One region of the Agrobacterium larrymoorei genome, then DNA from elsewhere that is predicted to be linked to it. Evidence: riboswitches for the same ligand, from Rfam matches in the RefSeq annotation. Region 1 holds a riboswitch; each other region holds the start of a gene.
What was found. A riboswitch is a leader RNA that binds a small molecule or an ion and turns the genes downstream of it on or off. The one in region 1 is predicted to bind thiamine pyrophosphate.

Region 1 (10,596 bases):
GGGTGAAACGGACGGCGAGATTGCCGTGTCGGAGGCTTTGGCGCGTGGCGCCAAGCGGCTGACGCTTGTGGGTGCCCTGGCGGGTGAGCGGTCGGATCATGCACTGTTCCATCTGCTTTACGCGGTGGCGCTGGCGGAGCGTGGTTTCGACGTGACCTTGACCTCCGGCGAGGAGGAGGCTTTTCCGTTGCTGGACAAGGAACTGGTGCTGGATCTGCCTGCCGGGTCTCTCTTTTCCGTGGCGGGATTTACCGCGCTCGAGGGGCTCGACATCGAGAATGTCCGCTATCCCCTCACCGATTTCGCGCTTGCCTTCGGCTCGTCGCGCACTATTTCCAACGTGGCTGAAGGGCAAGTGCACCTTCGCCTCAAAAGCGGCAAGGCCATCGTCCTTGCCCGTCCCTATGATTTGACCGGAGCCTGATGCCTTGGCACCTCCCATTTTGAAACTCGACGATATCAAGCTGACCTTCGGCGTGACGCCGCTTCTGGACGGCGCCAATTTCCAGGTGGAGCCGGGCGACCGCATCTGCCTTGTCGGTCGCAACGGTTCCGGCAAATCGACGCTGATGAAGATTGCTGCCGGTCTGGTGGAGGCACAGTCCGGAGAGGTTTTTCGCCATCCCTCCGCTACGATCCGTTATCTGGAGCAGGCACCGGATTTTGGTGGTTACGAGACGGTGCAGGCCTATGCGGAATCCGGTCTCGGGCCGGGGGATGATGCCTATCGCGTCACCTATCTTCTGGAGCATCTGGGGCTGACCGGACAGGAAAATCCGGCGAGCCTTTCCGGTGGAGAAGCCCGTCGCGCAGCGCTTGCGCGCGTCATGGCGCCGCAGCCGGATATCCTGATGTTGGACGAGCCGACCAACCATCTCGATCTGCCCACCATAGAATGGCTGGAAGGCGAATTGCAGCAGACGCGCAGCGCGCTGGTGCTGATCTCGCACGACCGCCGCTTTCTTGAAAAGGTTTCGACGGCAACGGTGTGGCTCGACCGCGGGCAATCCCGTCGCCTCAATCGCGGCTTTGCCCATTTCGAGGAATGGCGCGACAAGGTTCTGGAAGAGGAAGAGCTGGAACAGCACAAACTCGGCAAGGCTATCGAGCGTGAAGAACACTGGATGCGCTATGGCGTCACGGCGCGGCGCAAGCGCAACATGCGCCGTGTGGGCGAACTGCGGGACATGCGCGCGGCCTATCGCGGGCACACCGGCCCACAGGGTACCGTGCAGGCAACGGTTACGGAGGGTCGCGAATCCGGCAAGCTGGTGATCGAAGCGGATACCATCACCAAGTCCTATGGGGATCGCACCATCGTTGCGCCCTTCTCCCTGCGCGTCAATCGCGGCGATTGCATCGGCTTCGTCGGCCCCAATGGTGCTGGCAAGACGACGCTTCTGAAGATGCTGACGGGCCAGCTGGAACCGGATAGCGGCACGGTGAAGCTCGGCACCAAGCTCGAAATCGCCACTCTCGACCAGAAGCGTGAGGACCTGAACCTCGAGGATACGCTTGCTCATTACCTGACGGACGGGCGCGGCGACAACCTGCTGGTCAATGGCGAGGTCAAGCATGTGACCGGCTATATGAAGGACTTCCTGTTCCAGCCGGAACAGGCGCGCACGCCGATCCGCAAGCTTTCCGGCGGTGAGCGTGCACGCCTCATTCTGGCGCGCATTCTAGCCAAGCCGACCAATCTTCTGATCCTCGATGAGCCGACGAACGATCTCGATATCGAGACGCTCGATCTGTTGCAGGAAATCGTCGCGAATTTTTCCGGCACCGTCATTCTCGTCAGCCACGACCGCGATTTCCTCGACCGCACGGTGACCTCAACCATCGCACCCGCCAACCCGGATGCGCCGGATGGACGCTGGATCGAATATGCTGGCGGCTATTCCGATATGATGGCGCAGCGCAAAGGCGCTGCCGATGACAAGCGCCGGGCGGAAAAGCAGGATAAGGCGAAATCCACCGCAAGCACTGCTGCGGCTTCGGAACCGTCCAAGGCCAAGGGCAAGCTGTCCTTCAAGCAGAAATTCGCGCTCGAAAATCTGCCCAAGGAGATGGAGCAGACGCAGGGCGAAATTGCCAAGCGTGAGGAACGCATGGCCGATCCGCAGCTCTTCGCCAAAGACCCCGGCGCATTCAACAAGCTGGCCGACGAGATGGCAAAGCTAAGGCACAAGCTGGAGGCCATGGAAGAAGAGTGGCTGGAACTGGAGATGCTGCGGGAAGAGCTGGAAGGATAAAAATTCCTGCTCTTGTTGGGATCGTCTCTCCTTAACCGTCTTTGACAGGTAAGCGAATTTACGTTTTCCTATTCAAAACGGGAGGAACCCAGACCATGCGCATGATTTTCGTCAATTTACCGGTCAAGAATATCGAGGCGTCGAAAGCGTTCTTCACCGCGCTCGGCTTCAGTTTCAATCCGGAATATTCGGATGAGCGCACGCTCTGCATGATCGTGGAGAAGAACATCTTCGTCATGCTTCTTCAGGAAGAGCGGTTCCGGGACTTCATCAACGGCGATATTGCGGATGCCAATAGCAGCACCGAAGTCTTGACCTGCCTTTCAGCCTCCAGCCGCGACGAGATAGACAGCATGCTGGCGACGGCGCTCTCTTCGGGCGGGCGCGAATGGAAGCCGGTGCAGGATCATGGCTTCATGTATGCAGGCAGCTTTCAGGATCCTGACGGGCATGTCTGGGAACTGGTGCATATGACCGAGCAGGCGTAACGGCTTGCGCCTTGCCAACGGCCTCATGTGCGATTACATCTTCGCGAAGATCTAACGGGGTGCTTTGTCTTGAGAGACAGGGCTGAGAGGCATCTGCCAACCCGAAGAACCTGATCCGGTTAACACCGGCGGAGGGATTAGACGGCTTCCATCCAGACGCCTATTCCCGTTTGCCCATTCGAGGAGGTGTCTGATGCTGCGTCGTTTGTTCCTGTCTGGCCTTGTTGCCTCGTCGTTTCTTCTGCCCGGCCTCGCCGCAGCGCAGGATAAGAAGGTACTGACGGTCTATACTTACGAAAGCTTCGTTTCCGAATGGGGTCCCGGCCCCAAGGTCAAGGAGGCTTTCGAAAAAACCTGCAATTGCACCGTCAATTTCGTCGGTGTGGCCGATGGTGTTGCGCTGCTCAACCGGCTGAAGCTGGAAGGTACGGGCTCCAAGGCGGATGTCGTCGTGGGTCTCGATACGAACCTCATTGCCGAGGCAAAGCAAACCGGACTTTTCGAAGCTTCGGGGATCGATAGTTCTTCCGCAAAGGTGCCGGGCGGCTTCAAGGATGATGTGTTCGTTCCCTATGATTACGGCCACTTCGCCGTCGTCTACGATACGCAGGTGACGAAGAACCCGCCGAAAAGCATGAAGGAACTGGTCGAGGGCGACCCGTCCCAGAAGATTGCCATTCAGGACCCGCGCACATCGACGCCGGGCCTCGGGCTTCTGCTCTGGGTGAAATCGATCTACGGAGATAAGGCGCCGGAAGCCTGGGCGAAGCTCAAGAACCGCGTTTTGACGGTGACGCCGGGATGGTCGGAATCCTACGGCCTGTTCACCAAGGGCGAGGTGCCGATGGTGCTTTCCTACACCACCTCTCCTGCCTATCACATGGTTGCCGAGCATAGCGAGCGGTATCAGGCAGCGAGCTTCGAGGAAGGCCATTACATCCAGATCGAAGTGGCCGGTATTCTGAAGAATGCGCCGGACAAGGAGCTTGCCAAGCAGTTCCTCGCTTTCATTCTGACGCCGGGCTTTCAGGATGCGATTCCGGAAAACAACTGGATGATGCCGGTGACGGCAACGTCCCAACCGTTGCCGGATGCATTCAGCAAGCTCGTCCAGCCGACGAAGACGTTCCTGATGTCGCCTGAAGAGGTGGCAAAGAACCGCAAGGCGTGGATCGACGAATGGCTGACGGCCATGAGCGTGAAGTAAGCGCGAAAGGTCGCGTTACATGATCGCGCGCAGCGACAGACGCAGGTTCTTGATCGGCGGCACGGCGGCATTCATCACCGTGCTTCTGTTCATTGGGCTCGCCGTCGCTGCGCTGCTGGCTTTCGATACGGGTGCTGCTTCGGAGGCTCTTTTCGATACCTATACGTTGCGCATCCTACGCTTCACGCTCTGGCAGGCGACGCTTTCGACTGTGCTTTCAGTCGTTCTTGGATTGCCCGTGGCGCTGGCGCTGGCGCGTCAGGCCGATTTTCCCGGTCGCATCTGGATCATACGGTTGATGGCGGTTCCCATGGGGTTGCCAGTCATTGTAGGCGCTCTCGGGTTGATTTCCATCTGGGGCAGGCAGGGTTTGCTGAACACGGCGCTGCTGGCCGCGGGTGCGGAGCAGCCCTTCAGTATTTATGGCTTGTCTGGCATTCTCATCGCCCATGTCTTCTTCAATCTGCCGCTTGCCGTGCGCTTCTTTCTGGCAGGGCTTGAGAGAATACCGGGCGAGTACTGGCGGATGAGCGCCAGCCTTGGCATGGGCTCATGGTCCGTTTTTCGCTTTATCGAATGGCCGGTCGTTCAGCGGCTGGTGCCGGGTGTTGCGGGTCTCATCTTCATGCTCTGCGCCACCAGCTTTACCCTCGTCCTGCTGCTTGGCGGAGGGCCAGCAGCGACGACTATCGAGGTTGCGATCTATCAGGCGCTTCGGTTCGATTTCGATCCGCCGCGCGCCATCGCCCTGTCATTGATGCAAATCGTCATGACGGGCCTTCTGCTCGTGCTTCTCTCGCTTTTGCCTGTAGCGGATGCCGAAGGGCAAACGTATGGGCGTAACGCAAGACGGTTCGATGGTGGCCGCATTCTAACGCGCCTGTGGGATGCAACGGCAATTCTGCTCTTGATCCTTTGGGTTGGCTTGCCTTTGGTCGCGGTAGCGGCCTCAGGCGTAACAGCAGATTTAACGCGGCTTCTCGGCACGCAGATTTTTCTTCGTGCGGCTTTGACCAGCCTGTCGATTGCGGTCGTCTCGGCGTTGCTGGCAACGTTGATTTCGGTCGCTCTCAGCCGGGCGCGTCAGGTAATCACCGAAAACAGGAAAGCGGGTGTATCCGCCAGATTCCTGTCCGCCTCTTTCGGCGCAGGCGCATCACTCGTTCTCCTCCTGCCGCCCGTCGTTCTTGGCAGCGGCTGGTTTCTGCTCCTGCGTCCGCTTGGCGATGTCGCGGTTTATGCTCCGGCGCTGGTGGCACTCATCAATATGCTGATGGCCTTGCCCTTTGTCATGCGGGTGCTAGAGCCAGCCTTCATCACGCATCAGGCTCGAACGGGGAAGCTATCGGCAAGTCTCGGCATGAGTGGTCTGTCGCGTTTCCGCCTTATCGACTGGCCAGTGCTCTGGCGTCCGTTCGCCATGGCCTTTTCCTTCGCGATGGCGCTTTCACTGGGTGATCTCGGTGCCGTTGCACTTTTCGGCTCTGAGAGTTTCGTGACGTTGCCTTGGCTGGTCTACAGCAATATGGGCAGTTACAGAACCAATGATGCGGCGGGCTATGCCTTCATTCTGGGTGTCATCTGCCTGTGTCTGGCGGCGGGCGGTGTCTCGCGACAATCCAATCCAGCAAAGGCGGCGGCATGAGTGAGCAGGCATCGGGCGTCCGTCTGGACAAGGTAGCGCTGACGCTGGGCGAACAGGATTTTTCCTTCGATTGCCTGTTCGAAAGCGGCAAGGTAACGGCGGTCGTTGGGCCATCCGGTTCAGGCAAGTCGACACTGCTCAATCTCGTTGCCGGTTTCGAAAAGCCGGATTCCGGGCGCGTTCTGATCGGGCAAGAGGATGTGAGCAATCACGATCCTGCCGAGCGTCCGGTTTCGCTGATCTTTCAGGACAATAATCTCTTCGCGCATCTGGATGTCTTCACCAATGTCGGGCTTGGCATCGATCCATCGCTTCGGCTTTCGCAGGCGCAACGTGAATCCATCAGGACCGCTTTGGAACGGGTGGGGCTTGCCGGTTTCGAGAAAAGGCTGCCTTCCAGCATGTCGGGCGGTGAGCGTCAGCGCGCCGCGCTTGCCCGCGCGCTCGTGCGCAAGCGATCCATCATGCTGCTGGACGAGCCTTTCGCAGCGCTCGATCCGGGTCTGCGGGCGGGCATGGCGGCGCTTTTGAAAGAGTTGCATCTGGAAAGTAACAATACGGTTCTACTCGTCACTCATCACCCGGATGACATACGTCGTCTTGCCGATGAGGTGGTTTTTCTTGGCTCCGGCAGAATCGTTTTTCAGGGAGACACGCAGTCTTTCTTCGCTGCGACGGATATTCACGAAATCGGTACTTTTCTTGATCTTTAGCCTGCCGCAGTGCCACAATTTGGACGCGGCGCGGTGTCAACCCTGCAAATACACACTGATGGTCCGCATATTTTGCACTTGCGAATCTGAACCAACTATTTGAGAAATATGCCGACACCATCTTTCGTCAGAATATTTCCACGCTATGGATCGTTTTCGCAGTTCGAGCATTTGTGTGCCCATCGGGGTAAATCTGGTATTCTGGTCTGCTTATAACGGATGATCAGGAACGTTAGGAGCAGACTGGCAGAATGATGACGCGTGTGAAGGCCTTAGAGGGCCGCACCTCCGGTCAGACAATTGTAAACAGGGTCAGGTCGGGCCGGGGCATTATCGCCCTGACCGCAGCATCGCTTATGCTTACGTCCTGCCAGTCGCTGTTCAGCCCCGCCTACCAGTCTTCGCTGAAACCGTCCGACAATCCGCAAACCGTGGAAGAGGTGCAGAAGAACGATCCGCGCGCGCAGATGGGCGCGCGTGAGCATCCGCGCATCGTGGCGAGCTATGGCGGCGAATATCATGACGACAAGACCGAACGTCTCGTTGCCAGAATTGCAGGTGCGCTGACGGCGGTTTCTGAAAACCCGCAGCAGTCCTATCGCATCACCATCTTGAATTCTCCGGCGATCAACGCCTTCGCCCTTCCGGGCGGCTACCTCTATGTGACGCGCGGTCTTCTGGCGCTTGCCAATGATGCGTCGGAAGTCGCAGCCGTTCTTTCGCATGAAATGGGTCACGTAACGGCCAACCACGGCATCGAGCGTCAGCGCCGCGAAGAGGCCGAAGTCATCGCGAGCCGTGTGGTGGCGGAAGTTCTGTCCAGTGATCTTGCTGGCAAGCAGGCGCTTGCGCGCGGCAAGCTGCGTCTTGCCGCCTTCTCGCGCCAGCAGGAATTGCAGGCGGATGTCATCGGCGTTCGGATGCTGGGCGAGGCGGGCTATGACCCCTACGCCTCTCCCCGCTTCCTCGATTCCATGGCGGCCTATGCGCGCTTCACCTCCGCCGATCCGGATAGCGACCAGAGCCTCGACTTTCTTTCGAGCCACCCGAACACGCCGCAGCGTATTGAGCTTGCCAAGCGCCATGCCCGCGCCTTCGGGCAGGAAGGCGAGGTGGGTGACAAGGGTCGCGACTGGTTCCTGAATGGTATCGATGGTTTGCTTTATGGCGATAGCCCGCAGGAAGGTTATGTCCGCGGCAACACGTTCCTGCACGGCAATCTCGGCATTCGCTTCGATGTACCGGACGGTTTCCAGATCGACAATAAGGTCGAAGCCGTTCTGGCGACGGGGCCGGGCGATATGGCCATTCGATTCGACGGTGTGGCCGACCCCAAGCAGACGAGCCTGCCGAATTACTTGACCAGCGGCTGGGTTGCCGGTTTGCTGCCGGAAACGGTTCGCGAAATTCAGGTGAATGGACTGCCCGCCGCCACGGCCCGCGCCAGCGCGGACAAATGGGATTTCGATGTCACCGTCATTCGCGTCGGTGACCAGATTTTCCGCTTCCTGACGGCGGTGCCAAAGGGTAGCCCACAGCTGGATACGGTGGCGAACGTTCTGCGTTCCAGCTTCCGCAAGATGACGCCATCGGAAATAGCCGCGCTGAAGCCGCTTCGCGTGCGGGTAATAACCGTAAAGCCCGGCGAAACTGTTGCGTCTCTCGCCGCGCGCATGATGGGTACGGACCGGAAACTTGAACTGTTTCGCGTTCTCAACGCGCTCAGCACCACGGCTGCGGTTCAGCCGGGGCAACGAGTGAAGATCATTGCGGAATAAAGCACCCTAAATCGCCTGAACCGAGGGCACGTCGAAGACTTCGCCCGGTCGCATTGCGCGGAAGCGCTCGGACGAGACGCCCTGATCGCCAAGTGCCGCCTTGAGCGCGATGATGGGTGCGTCGATAGACTCATCCGTCAGCTGCACCGTGCCCCAGTGATGACCGCACGCATATTGGGCGCCGCAAATGTTCATGCCTTCTACCGCTTCCGCCGGGTTCTGGTGCTGCCCTTTCATGAACCAGCGTGGCTCGTAAGCGCCGAAGGGCAGGTTGGCGAGGCGGAAGCCGCCATGCTTCTTTGCCGCGGCGTGGTAATTCATGCCGCTGTGAAAGCCCGTATCGCCGATGTGGTAAATCTTGCCGCCCGGCGTTTCGATGACGAAGGCAGCCCATAGCGCCATCCGCCGGTCGTTCAAACCACGCGCGGACCAGTGATGGCAGGGCTCGAAATGGATTTTGACATCGGGACTGACGGCAAGTGCATCGCCCCAATCACCGACTGAGATTTTTGCGGCCTGCACCCTGGTACGGATGATCGCGTCATTGCCAAGCGGTGTGACGAAATACGGTTTGTGATCGACATGCAGCCGGTGCAGCGTGTCGAGATCGAGGTGGTCGTAATGATTATGCGTCACCAGAACGAGATCGATCGGTGGCAGGTCTTCGAAACGGATGCCCGGCGGATTGACGCGCTTCGGTCCCGCAAAGCTGAAGGGGCTGGTCCGTTCCGACCACACCGGATCGACCAGAATGTTCAGGCCCGCCGTCTGGATCAGGAAGGATGCGTGGCCGACGAACGTCACGCGGAGGTCTTTTCCCTCAACGCGCTGGTCCGGCTTGGCTGTGGGAAAAGGGCTCGGATAATTTTCCGGCCATTGCGCCCGCTGGCCGTTGAAACGCCATTTTAAAAGATCGCCAAAGCCGTTCGGCTGCTCCCCATCGGGGTTGAAGAAGCGCACGCCGTCGAAATGGTCGGAAATAGGACCGTTATAATAGGCGCTGGCATAGGAGCGGCTGGCAAAAATGCCGCCGCTGGCTAAAAGCAGGCCGCCAATGGCGGAGAGGCGAAAGAAGTTTCGGCGGTTCATGGATAAGCTATAGGAGGGTGACGGGCTGTCTACAAGCGTTCGAATAGGGGAAGATGAAGCTTTCACGAAGACGTCAATTTGAAGGCGTTTCAGCGAAAAGGCCCGACTTGCCTTGACTTCCCCGCGCATTTCATGTTTATCCCGCCCGATCAGCTGGCAGTTTCAAGACTCCAAGCCGCCGACCGGGACCCGCAAAGGTATAAAGAGATCCCGGAGGTCAACACCCGACAGCGCGATGCGCCCTCGGGTGGTTTTTGGCTATGCTCGCTCTTGGGCGTCTTGTTTTTGATAGCAAAAGCACCGACGTTTCGGGTAACCCGAAACGAAGAAGGATGAAACGATGTTTGAAAACCTCCAGGACCGCCTTGGCTCCATTCTGAATGGACTGACCGGCCGTGGCTCGCTTTCGGAAGCCGATGTTTCCGCAGCGCTGCGTGAGGTTCGCCGTGCGCTTCTGGAAGCGGACGTGGCGCTGGAAGTCGTTCGCTCCTTCACCGACAAGGTGCGCGAGAAGGCCGTCGGTGCCTCGGTTCTCAAATCCATCAAGCCCGGCCAGATGGTCGTCAAGATCGTTCATGACGAACTTGTCGAGATGCTGGGTTCCGAAGGCGTGTCCATCGATCTTCACGCCCCTGCGCCCGTCGTCATCATGATGGTTGGTCTTCAGGGTTCGGGTAAGACCACGACCACCGGCAAGATCGCCAAGCGCCTGACGGACCGCGAAAAGAAGAAGGTGCTGATGGCATCTCTCGATACGCGGCGTCCGGCAGCGCAGGAACAGCTGCGTCAGCTCGGCGTGCAGACCGGTATCGATACGCTGCCGGTTATCGCGGGCCAGTCGCCGACCGATATCGCCTCGCGCGCCGTGCAGGCGGCAAAGCTCGGCGGCCACGATGTCGTGATCCTCGATACCGCCGGTCGTACCCACATCGACGAGCCGTTGATGTTGGAAATGGCCGACATCAAGAAGAATTCCAAGCCGCATGAAATCCTGCTGGTCGCGGATTCGCTGACCGGTCAAGACGCCGTCAATCTGGCGCGCAACTTCGATGAGCGCGTCGGCATTACCGGCCTCGTGCTGACCCGTATGGACGGCGACGGCCGTGGCGGTGCAGCCCTTTCCATGCGTGCCGTCACCGGCAAGCCGATCAAGCTGATCGGTACCGGCGAGCGCATGAACGAGCTGGATGAGTTTCATCCACGCCGTATCGCAGACCGTATTCTTGGCATGGGCGACATCGTTTCGCTGGTCGAAAAAGCGGCAGAAAATATCGATGCCGAAAAAGCCCGCGCCATGGCCGAGAAGATGGCCAAGGGCAAATTCGACCTCAACGATCTGGCAGAGCAGCTTGGCCAGATGAAGAAGATGGGCGGCATGGGCGGCATTATGGGCCTGATGCCCGGCATGGCTGGTATGAAGG
Region 2 (10,596 bases), on a different replicon from region 1:
TCATGGAAAACCGTGCGCTTCGGCGTGCAGCCGAACATGCGCAGGATGATTTGCCCCTGCTTGGCCAGACGCCCGCCATGGAACGGCTGCGCAACACGCTGCGCCACATTGCCGATACGGATGTGGATGTGCTGGTGGCGGGCGAAACCGGCAGCGGCAAGGAAGTGGTGGCGACAGCGCTACACCGCTGGAGCAAGCGCCGCTCAGCGGCAAATTTCGTTGCCCTGAATTGTGGCGCGCTGCCGGAAACCGTGATCGAAAGCGAGCTTTTCGGCCACGAGGCGGGTGCCTTCACCGGCGCGCAGAAGAAGCGCATCGGGCGCATAGAACATTCCAGCGGCGGCACGTTGTTTCTCGATGAAATCGAAAGCATGCCGCCTGCCGTGCAGGTAAAAATGCTGCGCGTGCTGGAAATGCGTGAAGTCTCGCCTGTCGGCTCCAATGAGGAGCGCCCCGTCGATATTCGCGTCGTCGCTGCCGCCAAGGTCGATCTTGGAGACCCGGAGCAGCGCAAGGATTTTCGCGAAGACCTCTATTACCGCCTGAACGTGGTGACACTCTCGATTCCGCCATTGAGAGAGCGTCGGGCGGATATTCCGCTTCTGTTTTCGCACTTCGTCAACAAGGCGTCCAGCCGGTTCGGAATGCCGGTGCCGCAGATCGGCGCAAGCATTTCCCGCCATCTCAACGATCATGACTGGCCGGGCAATGTGCGCGAACTCGGGCATTTTGCCGAGCGTGTGGTGTTGGGGCTTGAGGCCGGGCCTTCCACGGCACCCGTTTCCGTCTCCGGTCCCGCTGTCGCGGGCACGCTTGCGGAACGAATGGATCGCACCGAGGCCGATATTATTCGCGAGGCATTGGAAAAGCACGAGGGCGATGTCGCCAACACCATCGCGACACTCGGCATTGCCCGCAAGACTTTTTACGACAAGCTGCAACGCCATAATATCAGCCGCTCCGACTATGTTCCCAAGGGAGCATGAGCCGAGCGGCTGTCTGTTTCATTTCGTCTATCAGCTCGATACGCAGAAATGGCTCCGGCCATCATTGCCGATAAACGTACCGCTACGGGCATTGAAGCTGCGGTAACGCTGCGAGCAGTAATCGTACCAGGCTTCAGACCATGGCTCGAGTGTGCGGTAAGCCGGGCGGGCCTGATAAACGGGTCGAGCTTCGTAAACCGGCTGCGCGCGATAGACCGGGCGCGGTGCCGGCTGGTAGGTGCGGTAATCCGGGTCGTCATAGCTGTAGGACGGCTGGTAGGTCTGATAACGGCGCACCGGCGGATCGACGTAAACCGGCTCTTCCTCGTAGCGGGGCTGGGAAAGTGCCGAGCCAACGGCAACACCCGCAGCAAGACCAAGCACGCCGCCGATCAGGGCCGCATCGCGGTTGCGGTGACGCCATTCATCGGCGGACGCCGTGTTCAAAGGGGCAAGGACGGTTGCAGAGACTGCAAGAGCCAGAAGAGATTTTGCTGCAATCGAGGCCATGTTCGTTATCCATCAAATCGGCAGTTCGCTGCCAGTTGCTATCTGATGGTTAAGAAAATATGCGGCGATGGCTGAACGGTCGCTGAATAAATTAAGGCAAAGCGAAGGCAGAAGAAACCCGCCTTTGCGTTACTTTTTTATGCTGCGTAACGGCTAATCGCCAGATCGGCAGTCTCGATCTCCGGCCTGTTGCCGGAAACGAGATCCGCCAGCACGCGGGCCGAACCGCAGGCCATGGTCCAGCCAAGCGTGCCGTGGCCGGTGTTGAGATAAAGATTGCCGTAGCGCGTTGCGCCGATGACCGGCGTACCATCCGGCGTCATCGGGCGCAGGCCGCACCAGAATTTTGCCTGCGCCTGATCTCCCGCGCCGCCGAACAGGTCTTCGACGGAATGGGTCAGCGTCGCCTGCCGCTTGGCGGGCAGGTCCTTGTTGAAGCCCGCAATCTCCGCCATGCCGCCAACGCGGATGCGGTCGCCCAGCCGGGTAATCGCAACCTTGTGTGCTTCGTCCATCACGGTCGAAACCGGCGCCTTCGCCTCGTTAACCACAGGCACGGTGATAGAATAGCCCTTCACCGGATAGACCGGCAGGTCGATGCCAAGGTGCTTGAGGAAATGCGGCGTGTAGCTACCCAGCGCACCGATGAACACATCCGCCTCGATCAGGCCCTTCGTCGTCTCGATGGCCTTGATGCGGGTTCCCTCGGTAATCGGGCGCATGATGCCGGTGTCGTAGAGGAAGGTCACGCCCGCCTGTTCGGCCAGCTTTGCAAGCTCGGAGGTAAACATGAAGCAGTCGCCCGTCTCGTCGCCCGGCAGGCGCAAACCGCCAACGATCTTGTCCCGCGCGGAGGCAAGGCCCGGTTCGGCGGCCACGCAGCCGTCCCGGTCCAGAATCTCATAACGCACGCCACCTGCTTTGAGGACTTCCACGTCCTTGCCGATGCCATCGAACTGCTTTTGCGTGCGAAACACTTCCAGCGTGCCCTGCGTGCGCTGATCGTACTGGATGCCGGTTTCGTCGCGCAGTGCCATCAGGCAGTCGCGGCTATATTCGGCCACCCGCACCATGCGGCTCTTGTTCACATTATAGCGCGCAGCCGTGCAATTGCTCAGCATCTGCGCCATCCAGCGCCACGCCGCAGGATCGGCGGTGGGGCGGATGATGAGCGGCGCATGCTGCATAAACAGCCATTTCAGCGCCTTCATCGGAATGCCCGGTGCCGCCCAGGGGGAGGAGTAACCGGGCGAAACCTCGCCCGCATTGGCAAAGCTGGTTTCCAATGCCGCAGCGGGTTGACGGTCGATAACGGTGACGCTGTGGCCAGCCTTGGCAAGATACCAGGCGGACGTCACACCCACGACACCTGCTCCGAGAATGGTGATCTTCATGCTGGTCTCACTTGTCTGTCTTGGTGTCTTGCCCAGCGGCAATGTGTTGCCCTGGCTGAATATAGGTGCGGCGATAGCGTTGGCCGAGCCGCGTCAGGATTTCATAGGCAATCGTTCCCGCATCCTCGGCAATCGCTTCCAGCGGCTGGTTCGGGCCGATGATCTCGACCAGACTGCCATGCTTCAGCGTACCTTCCGGCAGCGCGGAAATATCAAGCGTCATGCTGTCCATCGAGACACGCCCGGCTATTGGAAGCCTGATGCCATTGTAATAGGCAGCCCCCCGGTTGCTGAGCGAACGCGGAATTCCGTCCGCGTAACCCGCAGCGATGGTCGCAAGCCGTGTTTCCCCGCTTGTCCGCAGGGAAGCGCCGTAGCCGACAAAGCTACCCGCTGGCACCGTCCGCGTCTGCACCACGGCAACGTTCAGCGCCACCACGGGCTTCATCGGATTGGGACGGGCGCTGGAGGGTGCGCCGCCATAAAGCGCAACGCCGGGGCGCATCAGGCTGTTGTGGTAATCCGCACCCAGAAAAACGCCGCCGGAATTGGCAAAGCTGACGGGCACATTGGGAAACATCTCAGCCGATTTGCGCATCACGCCAAGCTGCGATCCATTGGCCTCATGGTCCGGCTCATCGGCGCAGGCCAGATGGCTCATAATGTAGGCCAGCTCTATGCCGTTCAGCAGCGCGGGGCAGGCGTAAAGCTCTTCCAGCTCGTAAGGCGCAAGGCCAAGCCGCGACATGCCAGTATCGATCTGAAGCGCGGCAGGCAGGGTTCTTCCAAGCGTTGTCGCCTGCGCAGACCATTGCGCCACCTGCTCCAGCGAATTGAGGACAGGAACGATGTTCAGCCCAGCACAGGAGGTTTCATTGCCGGGCTGCAGTCCGTTCAGCACGAAAATCTTTGCATCCGCGCCAATGTGAAGGCGAAGCGAAATCGCTTCATCGATATGCGCCACGAAGAAATGGCGGCAGCCCGCGTCATAAAGAACAGGCGCCACGATATCTGCGCCCAGCCCATAGGCACCGGCCTTGACCACCGCGCTCGTCACGGCTGCGGGAGCCTGTGCTGCCAGCGCCAGATAATTGTCGCGCAAGGCGCTCAAATCGATTGTCAGATAGCCGCTTGCGCCGCCTTTGGCCTTCTGATGGCTGATTGTCATGTCCATCGTCGTTCCCTTTATTCTTATCCGAATAAGCTATTGCAACGATGATCGAATTTTTGCAGATTGAATGGAATTTCATGCGACTAATCGCAGGAATGCGCAATTTTATGCAACGAAACGGAATGAAATTATGTCGTCTCTGGACGCTACGGATCGCCACATCATCCGCCTGCTGCGGCTCAATGCGCGCATGAGCAATGCCAAGCTTGCCGCAGAGGTTGGTCTTTCGCCATCCGCCTGCCTGCGGCGCGTGGATATTCTGGAGCGGGAAGGCGTCATTCGCGGCTATACCGCCATCACCGGAAGTGCCGCGGGCGACGAGATGATCTCCGTCATCGTGCAGATCACACTGGACCGGCAGACGGAAGATTTTCTCAACCGCTTCGAAAACGCCGTGCGGCGTTATCCCGAGGTGCGGGAATGCTATCTGATGACCGGCGGTTCCGATTATCACCTGCGCGTCGAGGTGGAGACGGCGGGAGATTTCGAGCGGGTGCACAAGGACATATTGTCCAAGCTACCGGGCGTCTCGCGCATTCACTCCAGCTTCGCCATCAGAAACGCGCTCGCTGGCGGCAAGCTGAAGGTGGCGGAGCGAAAGCCCTGAAACTCTAAGCATTCCACCAGCGATAAAAATGGTGCACGGGGCCGCGCCCTTTGCCGATCTGGATATTGCGCCCGGCGGCCAGTGCGCCCTGGAGATATTCCTTGGCAAGGCCAATCGCATCCGGCAGAGCCAGCCCAAGTGCCAGGTGGGCGGTAATCGCTGCGGCAAGCGTGCAGCCTGTTCCGTGGTCGTTCGTGGTTTCGATGCGCGGCATGGAAAACTCCTGCACGCTCGTCCCGTCGAGAAGAAGATCGGTGCTTTCCGGCCCGCTTCCATGCCCGCCCTTGATCAGCACGGCGCGGGCTCCAAGCGCAAGAATTTGCTCGGCCTGCTTTATCGTCGCCTTGCGGTCACCAGCGATTTGGCTGCCGGTCAGTAGCGCGGCTTCGGGAAGGTTAGGCGTTGCAAGCAGCGCCTGTGGCAGCAGTTCTGCGCGCAGCGTTTCCACCGCTTCCTCTCGCAACAGCCGGTCGCCGGATGTCGCCACCATGACGGGATCGAGAACCACCGGCTGCGATTGTCCGCTAAGCCGCTCTGCAATGATGCGGATCGTATCGATGCGCGATACCATGCCGATCTTCACGGCCCTGATATCGAGATCGGAAAAGACCGCGTCCATCTGCGCTGCGATCACTTCGGCAGATACATCTTCGACTGCGGTCACGCCCTTCGTGTTCTGCGCGGTAATGGCCGTAATCACGCTCGATGCATAAACGCCGAGTGCCGAAAAGGTCTTGATATCCGCCTGTACTCCGGCGCCGCCGCCGCTGTCGGAACCGGCAATGGTCAATGCAATGGCCGTCATGCGCGCGCTCCAAGACCCTTATCTACCGCCCGGCGAAATTCCTCGGTCGCGGCAGCAATATTTTCCGCGCGGAACAGTGCGGAAATCAGCGCCACACCATCGGCTCCGGCGGCGATGATGGAAGGAACACGTTCCAGCGTGATCCCGGCAATGGCCCCAACCGGCGTGTCGGGCCGCTTGTGACTTAGAAAATCTCGCAGTTCCTTCAGCCCCTCCAGCCCGACCGGGCGGTCGGGATTGACCTTGGATGTGGTCTCGAACACGCCACCAATGCAGGCGTAATCCGCAGAGGTTTCAGCCACGCGCTCAGCATCCGCCATCGATTTCACCGTCAGGCCTATGATGGCTTCGGCACCCAAAAGCCGTCTTGCCATCTCAGTCTCTATGTCATCTGCCCCCAGATGCACGCCATCTGCGCCCGCAGCCAAAGCCACATCCACGCGGTCATTGATCACCAGTGGTACGCCGGTCCCTTTTAGAGCCTGCGCAATCAGCCTCGCCTGCTCGATCATGCGCCGGGTGGAAGCGTGCTTGTCACGGTACTGGATAATCGTCGCGCCATGGCGCGCGGCAATGGCTGCAAGCTCCGGCAGAGGCGCAATATCTGCAAGCGACGCATCAACGAGCGCGTTCAGCCGATAATCAATCTTCGTCATGTTCAATCCTTGCATGGGAGAGAATGTCGTTGCCGTTAAGGTTGAAGAGCGCATCCAGAAACGCTGCTTCGAAACTGCCCGGCCCGCGCGCATGCCGGGCTGCAATCTCAGCCGAAACGCCGGTCACGGTCAGTGCTGCGGCAGCCGCCAGCATCACGTCGTTTTCCACCGCCATGAAGGCGGCAATCACGCCACCGGAAAGGCACCCGGTTCCCGTTACTTTCGCCATAAGGGAGTGGCCGTTGACGATGCGGATTTTGCGGGTTGTATCGCTTAAACGATCCACAGCCCCTGTCTGGATACGAAGCGCCGTGCCTACATCGCCGATCACGGCCATTTCGGCAGCATTTCCACGCATGATGGATGGGTTGAGTTGCGCCAGCTCATGGGTGAAATCCAGCCGAGAAGGCGAATAATCGCAATGAACGGGGTCCACGATCCACGGCTTGCCTTCCCCATTGGCAATCGAGACCGCCATGCGGATAACCTTGCGCCGTTCAGCATCCAGCGTGCCAAGATTGATCGTCAGCGCGTCTGTCTTGCGAACAAAACTTTCGATCTCTTCTTCCGAAGAGGTCATGGAAGGAATGCCGCCCACGGCGGTAATACCGTCTGCAGTAAACTTCTGCACCACCGTATTCATCAGGCAATGAACGCGCGGACGTCGCTCCCGCACACGCGCCAGAAGATCTGCCGCCGTTTGAGCGGTGGGAAAACTCGACATGTCTCAATCGCCTCCAGACGCTGAGATCAGGGCACATTCGAGCGGAGAAAAGAAAAGCTTTGCCAGCAGCGGCGACCGTTCCGTTCCTACGCCGGCATAACCCGGATCAGGTTCAAGAGTTCGGCTCACCGCCATCTCAGCATCGTTCGATGCTCCCCTCGGAATGAGCGGAAACTGTCGCTTTTTTGCAGATGTGTCAATGCTTCACATGAAGCGTCGATTGCCTTCAGGCAGTGACGGCCTGTCCCGCCTGCTTGCGGAAGCCCGGCAGCGACCGGGCGCTTTCTTCCAGTGCATCGATCAGGTGATCGATCGTCGTGCGCGCCGGTCTGCCGAGTGCGGTGATCACGCCCCATTGGAAGGGCACGTGGAAGGAAAGCGGCAGCACGGCAAGGTCTTTTACCGGCAGCCCGCTGACGGTGATCGATTCGACCACGGCGACCCCAAGCCCGGCGCGGGCAAGCGACATGGACACATAGGTCGCGTTGCTATCGACAATGCCGTACAACTCTATGCCCTGCTCGCTGAAAGCCTGCTCGATCTGCATGCGCAACCGGTAGGGATTGGCAGGCGCGATGATGCGGCGGCGGGCAAGGTCGAGCGGGGTTATGACGTCATTCTGCGCCAGCGGATCATCCTGCCTAACGATGGCAACGCAGGGCACTTCGCCGATCCAGTGCACGTCTATACCGGGATTATCCAGCGGAAGGCTTGCAAGGCCCACATCCGCCGTGCGCGCCACCACGGCCTGAACGACATTTTCGGACGCGATGCTGCGCACATGCACCTGGTTTGGAAACAGAGGCTCTGGCAGCTTTGCGAGTGCCGTGGGCACGAGGCTTGCGGCCAGGGCTGGCACCGCCATGATTTCGATGGGCCGCGTATCGGCATCATCGATCCGCCTTGCGCTTTCGCTGATCGTGCGCAACCCGCCAAGAAAAAGCTCGGCCTGCGAGAAGAAAGCAATGCCCTGCTCGGTCGGCGCAATGCGCGGTCCGTTGCGGTGCAGAAGGGTGAAACCGATATCCTGCTCGAGGTCTTGGATGAGGCGGCTGACGACCGGCTGGGATTTGCCCAAAGCCTTTGCCGCGCCCGTCATGCTTCCGATGGATACCACCGCAACGAATGCTTCAAGCTGCCGGGTATCCAGATATTTCTCAATCATTTTCAGGCCTTGGGTGGCACGGTCTCAGTCGACCATATGTTTCGGCGGCTTCAACAAAACCTTGGAGCCTTTCCATTCGACAAGGAAACGCTCTTATCACCTGAAATGGACGTTTCAGGGGTTTTGCCCGTATGGAAGTGAAATAATTTGCCCACCCGTAGACCCAAACCGCGAGGGCCTTTCAATGTGGTAGGTGATGGCGCTTCCAGTGGCAAGCGCTATATTTTCACAACTGCGCGTTTTCCTGATCGGCCAGTTCCGGCTTCTTGCCTTCGAATAGGCGCGCGCGCGAACCGTTGAGATGCTGGCGCATCAACCGGCGGGAAAGCTCGCAATCGCGGTTCTTGATCGCCTCGTAAATGGCGGCGTGTTCGTCATAGACATGGCGAAGACCAAGCATCGAATTCTTCAGCGAAAGCCCGTGAAACTGCATGCCGACGGCAATATGATCCTTCAGCGCTTCCATGGCGGTGGAGAAATAGGTATTGCCGGAAGCCTTGGCGATTGCCAGATGAAACTGGAAATCGGCATCTTCCCGGTGCCGCTGACGGTTGGTCGCTTCTTTCAGCGAAGCCAGCGCGCGGCTGATCAGGGCAAGTTCCGCCTCGCCATAACGCTCCGCCGCGCAGGCTGCTGCTTCCGGCTCCACCGTCATGCGAAATTCGTAACAGTTCTGCAGATCGGCAATATTTTCCAGCGGGCTGAAGCCTAGCGCCTGCTTGACGCCGATGCTGCGCACGAAGCTGCCCGCACCCTGCCGCGAATAGACAAGGCCCTTGTCGCGCAGCTTTTTCAGCGCATCGCGCACAATGGGGCGGGAAACTTCGAATTCGGCGGCAAGATCGTGCTCCGTCGGCAGGCGCTCGTCATTCTTGTACGCGCCGGACTTGATGGCATGCTGAAGCCGTTCGTAAACGACGTCGCTCAAACTCTTGCGATGAGAAACCTGTTCTATCGCCCCCATGTTTTCTCAGCCTCTCCACCTGTTACAGCCTCGGCCAGCCGGACGAGTGTGTCCTCCGCTCCGAAGCCGCCTGATTTGGTAATGTAGAAGGTGCCATTCATTTCAGCAACGGGTAGGCCGGGCATTGCTTCGCCAACGAAACGCAGCAGATGAATGCCCTGCGCGTCGAAATAGGCCTCCGCCGTCGCCCCGCCGGAGAGCAGAACGGTGTCACCCTGCCGCACCATGGTTGCCAGGGAAGCGGAAAGTGCCGCCGCAGCTTGAGTTGCCGCGACTTCCGTTTCTGCGGGCACCGCCTGCAACAGCGTGATTGCCGCATTTTCCTGCCGGGTTTGACTGGAAGAAATCACCCCATTGGGTGCGGCATGATAGGCAAGGTCGGGATATCTGGCGCGAAGCTTCGACACCTGCTCCAGCGTGATCGGGTCGCGCGAACCCACCGCCATGACGACGCGGTGTGTGGGATAGGAAATTGGCTGGGCCTCCGTAGAGGCACCCCCCGCAATGGCTTTTGCCAGCGACAGCGCGCCGACCAACAGCTCATCCGGCTGAATGCCGTCAGCCACTGCCCGCATTTCCTCTGGCGTTGTCGTGTCCGGAAAACGGCATCGCGCCGCCAGCCGTCCAAGCTTCTCCGCAATCGAAATCGGGGCCGCCACCCCGAATCCTTCGATCATGCCGTTGCGCACAATGCGCCCGAATTCCGGAATGCCGGGCAGCACCACCGCGCGCTCGAATCCCAGCGCCTCGAGCTCCTCCTCAAGATTGCCTTTCAGCCGGGAATCGACCTTCTTGAACAGCCGGATGCCGGGTTTGAGTGCGGCTTTAACGGCTGCGACCCGTTGCGCTGCCTCACCCGCCGGAATTTCACGGCTTCGCGTGGTGACGGTTATGACGGCGGCATCGCTTTCGATGGCTTCCGCAATGAAGCGTTGATCGGCAACGACGGTGACTTTCTTTCCTGCAGCGGCAAAAGGCGCTGCCGTATCCAGCGCGCCCGTCAGATCATCCGCCACGATCAAAAGCCTGTCGAAATGCCTGCTCATTCCTGTTTCATTCCTTGTATCGATGTCGCGATAGGGAGGTCCCGGCTCTCGCATTGACCTCCCCTCTTGCGTCATCCTCGGGCTTGACCCGAGGATCCATCCACGTTGCGGGTGGCGAGACGTCGGTGGATGCTCGGGTCAAGCCCGAGCATGACGGCGGTGGGCGGGAGCGCCACCCGCCAAACCGCGTCCTCTCAATAAGCCGCCCGATAAACCCCCAGCACGTCCTCCACCGACATATCCCGCGGGTTATTGTTCATCAGCCGCCGGATGGCGTGGGCCTCCGTTGCCCAGTCTGAAAGGTCCGCTTCCTGCGCCTTATGCGCCGAAAGCCGCATCTCCACGCCGAGTGCCTTGCAGAAGCCATAGGCAGCATCGAGCACACCTTCCGGGTCTTTCGCGACCGCAAGACCGAGCGCTTCGAGCACTTCTGCGGTCTTCTCTGCGCGGGCAGGCACGTTGAAGGCCAGCACGTGCGGGAAGATGATGGCGTTTGCCAGGCCGTGGGGAAGGCCCAGCCGGGTTCCGAGCGGGTAGGCCAGCGCATGGCCCGCTGCCGTATTGACCG
Region 3 (10,596 bases), 150 kb from region 1:
GGCGAATGCGGAGTGGGCGAAGGAAAGCGGCAATGAAGCAACCGCCTCCTATGCCGCAAGCTCGGCACTGGCCAAGCAGATCGAAGCAGGCGCGCCTGCCGATCTCTTCATCTCTGCAGATCTCGCATGGATGGATTATGTTGCTGGCAAGAAGCTGATCAAGGAAGATACGCGCACCAATCTCCTCGGCAACCGCCTCGTTCTGGTGGCCGCGGCAGACAAGGCAAAGCCTGTCGAAATCAAACAGGGCTTCGATCTCTCCAGTCTCGTTGGTGATGGCAAGCTTGCCATGGGCGCTGTCGATAGCGTTCCGGCTGGCAAGTATGGCAAGGCCGCGCTTGAAAAGCTTGGCGTCTGGTCTTCCGTTGAAGGCAAGGTGGCAGGGGCGGAAAGCGTGCGCGCGGCACTCGTTCTCGTTTCTCGCGGTGAGGCGCCCTATGGTATCGTTTATCAGACGGATGCGGCTGCCGATCCGGGCGTGAAGATCGTCGGCACATTCCCGCAGGACAGCCATGAGCCGATCATCTATCCGGTGGCGATCCTGTCTGAATCCAAGAGCCCGGCAGCAGCCGCCTATCTTGAATTCCTGAAGTCCGCCAAGGCCGCTCCTTTCTTCGAAAGCCAAGGCTTTACCATTCTGAAGTAAGATTGAAGCTTAAAGATAGAGGGCTCCCGGCATTCCGGGCGCCCTTAAAAAATGTGGGAACACCGATTTGGACTGGTTATCGCTGAGTGCGGAAGAATGGACGGCGATACGCCTGAGCCTCTGGGTGTCCACTATCGCCATGTTTGCGAGCCTTCCCTTCGGTATTCTCATTGCATTGGCTCTGGCGCGTGGCCAGTTCTGGGGAAAATCTCTCCTGAACGGTATTGTCCATCTTCCGCTGATCCTGCCGCCGGTGGTGACCGGCTTTATTCTGCTGATCATGTTCGGGCGGCGCGGCGTTATCGGCCAGTTTCTGGATCAATATTTCGGCATCGTCTTTTCTTTTCGCTGGACAGGTGCGGCGCTCGCCTGCGCCGTCATGGCATTTCCGCTGATGGTTCGCTCCATCCGCCTCTCTATCGAAGCCGTAGACCGCAAGCTGGAGGAAGCTGCGGGAACGCTGGGGGCGAGCCCAATCTGGGTATTTTTGACGGTCACGCTACCGTTGACCCTGCCGGGCATCATCGCAGGCATGATCCTCGCTTTCGCCAAGGCCATGGGTGAATTCGGCGCAACGATTACCTTCGTCTCCAATATTCCCGGTGAAACGCAGACGCTTTCCGCAGCCATCTACACCTTCACGCAGGTTCCCGGCGGTGATGCGGGCGCGCTGAGGCTGACGCTCGTCGCCGTCGCCATTTCGATGATCGCGCTTCTCGCTTCCGAATTCCTGGGCCGCATCATCGGTAAAAGGGTGATGGCCGAATGACCCTACTTTTCGATGTAAAACACAGGCTCGGCGATTTCACGCTTGATGCGCAGCTGACCGCCGGCGAAGGCGTCACCGCGCTCTTCGGGCGTTCGGGCTCCGGGAAAACATCCGCCATCCGCATCATCGCCGGTTTGACGAAACCAGATCAGGGCCGCATCGAACTGGATGGAGAGGTTCTGGCCGATAGCGAAAAGCGCATCTTCAGTCCCGCACACAAACGGGGCTTCGGCTATGTGTTTCAGGAAGCGCGGCTCTTTCCGCATCTGACCGTGGAGCAGAACCTGCATTATGGCCGCTGGTTTTCCGGCAAATCCGCAGAAGACGTAGAGTCGGCCAAAGTCATCGAGATGCTGGGCATCGGTGCACTGCTGAAGCGCAGGCCGGAAAATCTCTCCGGTGGGGAAAAACAGCGTGTCGCCATAGGTCGCGCGCTTCTCGTTCAGCCGCGCCTGCTTTTGATGGACGAGCCGCTTGCGGCGCTGGATGAGGCACGCAAGGCGGAGATCATTCCTTATCTGGAGCGGCTGCGCGACGAGACGAAAATCCCCATCATCTATGTCAGCCATTCGGTCAGCGAAGTCTCCCGGCTGGCGGACCGCGTGGTGGTGATGAAGGACGGCAGGGTGGATGCGGAAGGTGCCGCTTCGGAAATCCTCTCGCGCCCAGCCTTCAGCACGCATCTGGAACGGCGGGAAGCAGGTAGCATTCTCTCCGGCAAGGTGGAGACATTCGATGCCCGCCACGGCCTTGCCATCGTTCGTCTGAAGGGCACGAGCTTGCAGGTTCCCGCGAAAGCGGCAGAGCCGGGAAAGCCCGTGCGCGTGCATGTGCCTGCGCGTGATGTGATGCTAGGGACAGTTAAGCCCGAGGGTCTGAGCGCGCTGAACATTCTTCAAGGCCACATCGCCGATATCGCAACGTTTGAAGACGGCATGGCGATGGTGCAGGTGGATTGCGGCGGCGATATCATCCTGTCGCGCATCACCAGCCTCTCCGCAGAGCGGCTGTCGCTGACAGAGGGAAGCACTGTCTTCGCCGTCGTCAAATCGGCGGCGCTCGATCCCTACTGAGCGTCTCCACCTTCACGGCTACGATTGGCTTCCAGCCAGTCGATATCAGCCCGAAGCGCATCCTGCATACGGCTTTCCATGCCGCGATAGCGGGCCAGCAATTCTTCGCCAAAGGGCGTGAGACCCGCCCCGCCACCCTGCTTGCCACCCCGTTGCGATTCGATGACGGTTTGATTGAACATATGGTTCAGAGCATCCACCAGAAGCCATGCCCGGCGGTAGGACATGTCCATTGCCCGCCCGGCAGCGGAAATGGAACCGGTGGAAGCGATCAACTCCATCAGCTCGATCTTGCCGCGTCCGAGACGCTCATTCGGTGGAAAATCGACACGAAGAACCGGCTTGAGAGACTGATCGCTCATGGATGTGCCGCTCCGAAACGATCCTGCCATGACGGTTGCGCGCCCTCATGCGGCAGCGCTGTTGCTTCGAACACACCCCGCGCGATGGCGCGTGCCATGACAAGCGTTGCGAGGTGGCAAAGTTCGTGAAACTCCGCGACCTCCTGCAGCGGCCTCCGGCCAGTCGCCGCTGCAAACATTGTGTCGCCATCGCTGGCGAGATGCGAGGGCAGGATGGCGCGCGCTAGCCCGCCATGCGCCATAATAGATAGACGATGCGCCTGCGCCTTGGTCAAAACCGCATCCGTCACTACTGCGCCAATGGTGGTTGCGGTCAACGTGACGCCCTTGATGCGCATAGCACTGTCCGCGTCGGCAAATTCCGGCGGCAGGCCCAACCCGCCAAATTCGCCGCCTCTTTCGAAGGCAGCAGCCCAGAAATGCTGGCTGGACCCAACTGTCGCGGAGCCCATGGCGTTGACGGCAACGACTGCGGCTATTCCAACACCGGAAGAGGTTTTCGCGCTGGCAGAGCCAAGCCCGCCTTTGAATGTAGCCGTCGTGGCACCCGTCCCTGCGCCAACCGTACCGAGTGGAAAAGGCTTGCGGGACGCGGCCTTGAAGGCCTCATATCCCATCTCACGATAGGGCGAATGAAGACCCCAGTCCTTGTCTCCGCCATTCAGCAAATCCATCAAAATAGCCTGCGGAACGATAGGCACGCGGGTCGCTCCAACCTTAAGCCCGCGCCCGTTTTCCCGCAATCCCGCCTGTACCCCACCGGCAGCATCCAGACCGAAAGCGGAACCGCCGGACAGAACGAACGCATCGACGGCGTCCACTGTCATCAATGGATCGAGCAGCGCCGTATCCCGCCCGCCCGGCGCACCGCCAAGGGTGGAGCCGGAGGCGATTGCGGGCTCATCGAACACGATGGCGGTGACGCCGGAACCCAAAGTCAGGTCGGTCGCGTGACCCACCGCAACACCGTCGATGTCGATCAGGAGATTGTTCAAGGGCGGCATTCCTTCTCTGTGCTTATGCCGGTATCCCGCCCTGGCCTTATCTTGTCAATCTCAGGAGAACACCGCCGTACCTATGACAGGGGTGGAGGGAACCGCCATATCGCGCGGCTCCAGCATGCCGGAAAGGTAGGCCTCGCGCCCAGCCGTCACCGCCTTAGCGAATGCGCCAGCCATGATGACGGGATTACCCGCACCAGCCACCGCCGTATTCAGCAGCACGGCATCGTAACCAAGCTCCATAACGGTTGCTGCATGCGAAGGGCGGCCAAGGCCTGCATCCACGATCATTGGCACATCTGGAAAATGCGCCCGCATCGATCTCAGCGCCGTGATGTTGAGCGGCCCCATGGCACTGCCGATGGGCGCGCACCATGGCATCAGCACCTTGCAGCCCGCATCGATCAGTTTTTCCGCCACGACCAGATCGTCCGTCGTATAGGGGAAGACCTCGAAACCTTCGTCGGAGAGAATGCGCGCAGCTTCCACCAGTCCAAACACATCCGGCTGAAGCGTATCGTGATGCCCGATCACTTCCAGCTTGATCCAGTTGGTCTTGAACACTTCCCGCGCCATCTTGGCCGTCAGCACGGCTTCCTTTGCCGTATGGCACCCCGCCGTGTTGGGCAGGATGAGGCGATCCAGCTCGCGGATCAGTTCGAAAAACTGTCCGCCCTTTTTGCCCCCTGCGGTCTCACGGCGAAGGGAAATGGTCAGAATATCCGTCTTGGCTGCGCGCACGGCATCGGCCAGAACGGCGGGCGATGGGTAACGCGCCGTTCCGAGCAGAAGGCGGGAACTGACGTCGCGATCGTAAAGTCTCAACATATCATCCTCCCTGCATGGGCGAGAGGATTTCGATCCTGTCGAAAGCCTTCAGGTGAAAATCGGGGCGGTCTTCGGCATGGACGAGATCGCCATTGACCGCCGTCGCCAGCCAATCGCCCTCGTAGTCGAGCACGCTCAGAAGCTCCGAGAGTGTTGCTGTGGTGAGATCATGCTCTTCGCCGTTGACGTGAATTCGCATGGGAAACCTCCTTTTTATCCAGAATGTCGGCGGCCTGCCGCGCCATGGCGGGCGAAAGTAGAAAGCCGTGCCGATGCGCACCATTGATGAAGATCGTGTTGCCTTCCTCTTTGATGCGGGGAAGATTGTTGGGAAAAGCGGGCCGGATGCCCGTTCCCGTTTCGATAATCTGCGCTTCGCCGAAAGACGGGTGAAGCGCGTAAGCGGCGTTGAGAAACTCCATCATCGAACGCGCCGAAATCGGTCCTTCGTCTTCGGACTCGATCATAGTCGCACCCACCATGAAGCGCCCCGGCTCTCGCGGTACGACATAGAGCGGGATGCGCGGATGGAGCAGGCGCACGGGCCGCGAAAGTGAAATCTCGTCGCTCGCGAGATAGAGCATTTCGCCACGCACGCCGCGAAGCCCCGGCAGGGAACCGACCTGTGCACGGCCAGTGCAATCGATAGTGAGGTCGAAGCCGCTGCCATCCATGGTCTGGATGCCGAGATGGAACACCACACCCATCGAAACCAGACGCTGGTGCAGTGCATGCAGCGCCAATCTTGGATCGAGATGGCCCTCGCCTTCGAAGAAAAGCCCGTGCCGAAAACGCCCCGCAAGATCGGGCTCCAACGCTGCAATCTCCTCTTCGTCCACCCAGCGATAACCGGTTGTCCGAGAGGCAAAGCGCGAAAGCTCAGCCTTATCGCGGGCAGGCGCGACGACCAGCGTACCGTTGCGCGTAACGAGGCCGGGCGTCGCCTCCTCCCACCAGTCGAGCGCCGACTGGCCAAGGGTCAGAACCGCTTCTTCCGCACTCTCCCGCTCGCACCATGGCGCCAGCATTCCGCCCGCGTACCATGATGCACCGTGACCAACCTCGGCGAAGATGTCATGCACCTCCACCGAGAAGCCGCGTTTTGCCATTTCAAGAGCAGCCGTCAAACCGGCGACGCCCGCCCCTTTGATGAGAATGCGCATCTCACTCTCCGGCCACAGGCTGTGGCAGCGGCATATAGAGATCGCCGCCCTGCTTGAACTTTTCCGCCATGGCTTCCAGCCCTTCCTTCTGGGCTTCGGATCGGATGTCGTGTGAAATGCGCATGGAGCAGAATTTCGGTCCGCACATGGAGCAGAAATGCGCGACCTTGTGCGCTTCTTTCGGCAAGGTCTCATCGTGGAAGGACCGCGCCGTTTCCGGGTCCAGCGACAGATTGAACTGATCTTCCCACCGGAACTCGAAGCGGGCGCGGGAGAGCGCATCGTCACGCACCTGCGCTGCCGGATGCCCCTTGGCGAGATCCGCGGCATGTGCCGCGATCTTGTAGGTAATGACACCCACCTTCACGTCGTTACGATCCGGCAGACCCAGATGCTCTTTCGGCGTCACGTAGCAAAGCATCGCCGTGCCGAACCAGCCGATCATCGCAGCACCGATGCCGGAGGTGATGTGGTCATAACCGGGCGCAATATCCGTCGTCAGCGGTCCGAGCGTGTAGAACGGCGCTTCGCCGCAGGTCTTCAGCTGCTTGTCCATGTTTTCCTTGATCTTGTGCATCGGCACATGGCCGGGGCCTTCGATCATAACCTGACAATCTTTCACCCAGGCGATCTGCGTCAGCTCGCCCAGCGTCTCCAGTTCGGCAAACTGCGCCGCATCGTTTGCATCGGCAATCGAGCCCGGACGCAGGCCATCGCCCAGCGAGAAGGACACATCATAAGCACGACAAATATCGCAGATTTCCTCGAAATGCTCATAGAGGAAGCTTTCCTTATGATGATGCAGACACCACTTGGCCATGATCGAGCCGCCACGCGAAACAATGCCCGTGACGCGGTTGACGGTGAGCGGAATGTAGTGAAGCCGCACGCCCGCATGGATGGTGAAGTAATCGACGCCCTGTTCGGCCTGCTCGATCAGCGTATCGCGGAAAACCTCCCAGTTCAGATCTTCGGCGATGCCATTCACCTTTTCCAGCGCCTGATAGAGCGGCACGGTGCCAATCGGGACCGGCGAATTGCGGATGATCCATTCGCGGATATTGTGAATGTTGCGGCCGGTGGAAAGGTCCATAACCGTATCTGCACCCCAGCGGGTGGCCCAGACCATCTTCTCCACCTCTTCCGCCATGGAGGAGGTGACCGCCGAATTGCCGATATTGGCGTTGATCTTCACCAGAAAATTCCGCCCGATGATCATCGGCTCGGCTTCCGGGTGGTTGATGTTGGCGGGAATGATGGCGCGGCCCGAGGCCACTTCCTGCCGCACGAAGTCCGGCGTGACGTGATCGGGAACATGCGCGCCAAAACTCTCCCCATCACGGACCAGCTTCTCCTTCGCCCCCTCACGCCCCAAATTTTCGCGGATGGCGATATATTCCATCTCAGGCGTTATGATGCCTGCGCGGGCATAGGCAAGCTGCGTCACCGCTTTGCCATCCCTGGCACGCAGCGGCTGGTTGCGAGCCGGAAATTCCGGCGTCAGGCGCTCTCCGGTGGCAAAACCGTTATCTTCGGGTTTGACGTGACGGCCCTCGTAACGTTCGACGTCACCGCGCTCCAAAACCCATTGCTGGCGAAGACGCGGCAAGCCACCATCGATATCAAGCAAATGCGATGGATCTGTGTAAGGACCCGAGGAATCATAGACCGTGACCGGCGGTTCGCCAGCCGTCGGGTGCACTGCGATTTCGCGCATCGGCACGCGGATATGCGGGTGCACCACACCCGGCTTATAAACCTTGGTGGAGGCGGGCAGCGGACCTGTGGTCACCGTGGGAGAGAGATTTTTAGCAGCAATGTTCATCGTGAGGCTCCAAAGCAAAACAGTGGAGACCCAGTTCGAGCATGAAGACGAAAAAGCGCGGGATTGATAAAGATGACAGTTGCCCGGCGCTTGGCCGATACTGCTGTTTTCCGCGTTTGCACCGTCCCTACGCCAGTATGAACTGGATCAGGTTCAACGGGTCACTGCGCGTGGTAGCAGAATCTCAGCCCCTTGACGGGACACCCCTGGTGAATGCGACCATGAAACTCCCTGAACACTTTCTTGTCAAGTTGTCTCGGTCACCCGAAATTAACCTCACCGTTTATGGGAATGTTATTTTTTCGCGATTAACTGCAAGATGCGCTATGATAGCATCCAGCTTCAGGGAGATTACTTGGGATGAATTCAACTATTCGTGAAGTACTGTCGAAATTCGGCCAGCTTCCTGTTCCTGTCGACACGATTGCAGACGACGCCGATCTTTACGCGGCAGGGCTTTCTTCCTTCGCCTCCGTGCAATTGATGCTTGGTCTTGAAGAAGCATTCGATATCGAATTCCCCGACAGCATGTTGAACCGCAAGTCCTTCGCAAGCATCGGTGCGATTGAGACGACGGTGAAAGCCATCCTTGACGGTAAAGAGGCGGCCTGATGGACGCCGCCGTCGCTTCACAGAACATGGAACTGGCAGCACGCGCCAAGCGTGTGGCCTCCACTGCGGCCAAATTTGCCGATGACGTGGACGCGGCGGGTCGTTTCCCGAGTGAAGCAGTTGACGCTCTTCGAAGCGAGCGGCTGCTGGGCATTCAGGTGCCGACGCATCTGGGTGGCGAAGGCGCAAGTCTACAGGAAATCGCCGATATCTGCTGCACGCTGGGTCAGGCGTGTTCGGCAACCGCCATGATTTTCGCCATGCACCACATCAAGGCATCGAGCCTTGTGGAGCATGGGGAAGCCAGCGAATGGCACGGCGCCTTCATGCGCCGCGTGGCAAGCGAACAGCTTCTTCTCGGCTCGGCAACGACGGAAGGCGGCATCGGCGGTAACCTGCGCAATTCGATCTGCGCGATTGAAGTTACCGGAGATCAATGCCGGCTGGAAAAAGACGCAACCGTCATTTCCTATGGCAGCGAAGCGGACGCTATCCTCATCACATCGCGGGCGCATGCGGATGCGGCACCTGCCGATCAGGTGATGACGGTTTTCCTGAAAGACCAGTACAGCCTCGAAAAGACCCATGTGTGGAACACGCTCGGCATGCGTGGCACCTGCTCGGATGGCTTCCTGTTCAAAGGTGAAGCTCCTGCCGAACAGATATTCCCCAAGCCTTTCGCGGAAATCGCGGCACAATCCATGCTCGCCACATCACACCTTCTCTGGAGCGGTGTGTGGTACGGCATCGCAGCCGATGCCGTTGCACGCGCGCAGGCCTTCGTGCGTGCTGCTGCCCGCAAATCTCCCGGCGTCACGCCTCCCGGCGCGCTGCGTCTGGCAGAGGTTTCCAACAAGCTACAGATCGTCAAATCCAACGTGATTGCGGGCATCAAGGCTTACGAAGACACCAAGACGGACCCGGACAGATTGATGTCGATGGCCTTTGCCATCGCCATGAACAATGTGAAGATTTGTTCTTCCGAAACCATCCTCGAAATCATCAACCATGCGATGCTGATCTGCGGCATCATGGGTTACAAGAACGGCACGCCGTATAGCGTCGGGCGGCATCTGCGCGATGCGCATTCCGCGCAATTGATGATTTCCAACGACAGAATCTTGAGCAATTCCGCCAATCTCCTGCTGGTTCAGAAGCAGGACACGAGCCTTTTGGGATAAGACCATGGACATGCAAACATCGTTTCTCGATCGCCTGTTCGACAAGGGCCTGCTGATCGATACCGGCGTGGACGGCCTGTATGGTCGCAGCGGCCAGTTCGAAGACGTCATCACCGCTTTCGAACGCCTGATCGACAAGGTCGGCGGCGGTGACAAGGCCGAAGCCATCCGCTTCCCGCCCGGCATCAACCGCGCCTATTTCGAAAAAAGCGGCTACATGAAGAGCTTTCCGCAGCTTGCGGGCACCGTGCATTCCTTCTGCGGCTGCGAGCTCGATCATGTCAGCCTGATCAAAAGCATGGATGAAGGCACGGACTGGACGAAAGACCAGAAGATTACCGACATCGTGCTGACACCAGCCGCCTGCTATCCGCTGTATCCGACCATCGCCAAGCGCGGAAACCTGCCTGAAAATGGTGGTCTCTACGACATCCAGTCCTATTGCTTCCGCCACGAGCCTTCCAAGGACCCGGCACGCCAGCAGCTCTTCCGCATGCGCGAATATGTGCGCATGGGCACCGAGAGCGACGTGACCGAATTCCGCCAGATCTGGATGGATCGCGGCGTCGAGATGATGGAAAAGATCGGTCTCGAGGTGAAGATCGATATTGCCAACGATCCGTTCTTCGGACGCGCGGGTAGGATGCTGGTCAACAATCAGCGCGATCAGAACCTGAAATTCGAACTGCTGATTCCCGTTACCTCCACGACCAACCTGACGGCCTGCATGAGCTTCAACTACCATCAGGATTCCTTCGGTACGAAGTGGGGTCTGAACCTTGCCGATGGCGAAGTTGCCCACACGGCCTGCGTCGGCTTCGGTCTGGAACGCATCGCGCTGGCGCTCTTTGCCAAGCATGGTCTGGATGTGGATCAGTGGCCGCAATCGGTTCGCGAAACGCTCTGGGGCTGATGTTTGCATGACGGCAATATTTCCGGGCTTGAACGCTGAAAACTACACCCCTCACCCGCTCCATGCGTCTGACCGGATGTGGCCGGAAACCAATTGCTATGTCGATCTCTGGATCGAGCTTCTGGCCTCCAGCGGACTGCCGCCGGAGGCCATGCTCGGCTTCACGCTGACCCAGGATTTCGAGGGCGATCAGTTCACCTTCTTCAAGGTGCCGCTGGAAGAC

Region 2: it holds a riboswitch for thiamine pyrophosphate, as region 1 does, so the genes downstream of both, CFBP5473_RS19920 (hydroxyethylthiazole kinase) here and thiB (thiamine ABC transporter substrate binding subunit) in region 1, are expected to answer to the same signal.
Region 3: it holds a riboswitch for thiamine pyrophosphate, as region 1 does, so the genes downstream of both, thiC (phosphomethylpyrimidine synthase ThiC) here and thiB (thiamine ABC transporter substrate binding subunit) in region 1, are expected to answer to the same signal.

The regions. Positions count from the first base shown of each region.
Region 1 is NZ_CP039691.1:394,874-405,469, reverse strand. Features, by position in the region: gene CFBP5473_RS01870 (thiamine diphosphokinase) at 1-424, shown strand, start outside; gene CFBP5473_RS01865 (ABC-F family ATP-binding cassette domain-containing protein) at 429-2,255, shown strand; gene CFBP5473_RS01860 (VOC family protein) at 2,351-2,743, shown strand; TPP riboswitch at 2,789-2,897, shown strand; gene thiB (thiamine ABC transporter substrate binding subunit) at 2,937-3,950, shown strand; gene thiP (thiamine/thiamine pyrophosphate ABC transporter permease ThiP) at 3,970-5,595, shown strand; gene CFBP5473_RS01845 (thiamine ABC transporter ATP-binding protein) at 5,592-6,308, shown strand; gene CFBP5473_RS01840 (M48 family metalloprotease) at 6,563-8,086, shown strand; gene CFBP5473_RS01835 (MBL fold metallo-hydrolase) at 8,093-9,175, opposite strand; gene ffh (signal recognition particle protein) at 9,516-10,596, shown strand, end outside.
Region 2 is NZ_CP039692.1:1,215,649-1,226,244, forward strand. Features, by position in the region: gene CFBP5473_RS19885 (sigma-54-dependent transcriptional regulator) at 1-986, shown strand, start outside; gene CFBP5473_RS19890 (BA14K family protein) at 1,017-1,496, opposite strand; gene CFBP5473_RS19895 (D-amino acid dehydrogenase) at 1,634-2,890, opposite strand; gene alr (alanine racemase) at 2,898-4,064, opposite strand; gene CFBP5473_RS19905 (Lrp/AsnC family transcriptional regulator) at 4,192-4,668, shown strand; gene thiD (bifunctional hydroxymethylpyrimidine kinase/phosphomethylpyrimidine kinase) at 4,673-5,473, opposite strand; gene thiE (thiamine phosphate synthase) at 5,470-6,129, opposite strand; gene CFBP5473_RS19920 (hydroxyethylthiazole kinase) at 6,116-6,853, opposite strand; TPP riboswitch at 6,920-7,022, opposite strand; gene CFBP5473_RS19925 (LysR family transcriptional regulator) at 7,080-8,018, opposite strand; gene CFBP5473_RS19930 (FadR/GntR family transcriptional regulator) at 8,245-8,982, opposite strand; gene CFBP5473_RS19935 (four-carbon acid sugar kinase family protein) at 8,970-10,028, opposite strand; gene CFBP5473_RS19940 (iron-containing alcohol dehydrogenase) at 10,223-10,596, opposite strand, start outside.
Region 3 is NZ_CP039691.1:541,017-551,612, reverse strand. Features, by position in the region: gene modA (molybdate ABC transporter substrate-binding protein) at 1-646, shown strand, start outside; gene modB (molybdate ABC transporter permease subunit) at 714-1,415, shown strand; gene modC (molybdenum ABC transporter ATP-binding protein) at 1,412-2,488, shown strand; gene CFBP5473_RS02520 (winged helix-turn-helix domain-containing protein) at 2,482-2,850, opposite strand; gene CFBP5473_RS02515 (P1 family peptidase) at 2,847-3,854, opposite strand; gene CFBP5473_RS02510 (thiazole synthase) at 3,906-4,679, opposite strand; gene thiS (sulfur carrier protein ThiS) at 4,681-4,878, opposite strand; gene thiO (glycine oxidase ThiO) at 4,847-5,842, opposite strand; gene thiC (phosphomethylpyrimidine synthase ThiC) at 5,844-7,667, opposite strand; TPP riboswitch at 7,774-7,885, opposite strand; gene CFBP5473_RS02490 (acyl carrier protein) at 8,028-8,279, shown strand; gene CFBP5473_RS02485 (acyl-CoA dehydrogenase family protein) at 8,279-9,460, shown strand; gene CFBP5473_RS02480 (amino acid--[acyl-carrier-protein] ligase) at 9,465-10,373, shown strand; gene CFBP5473_RS02475 (DUF1839 family protein) at 10,381-10,596, shown strand, end outside.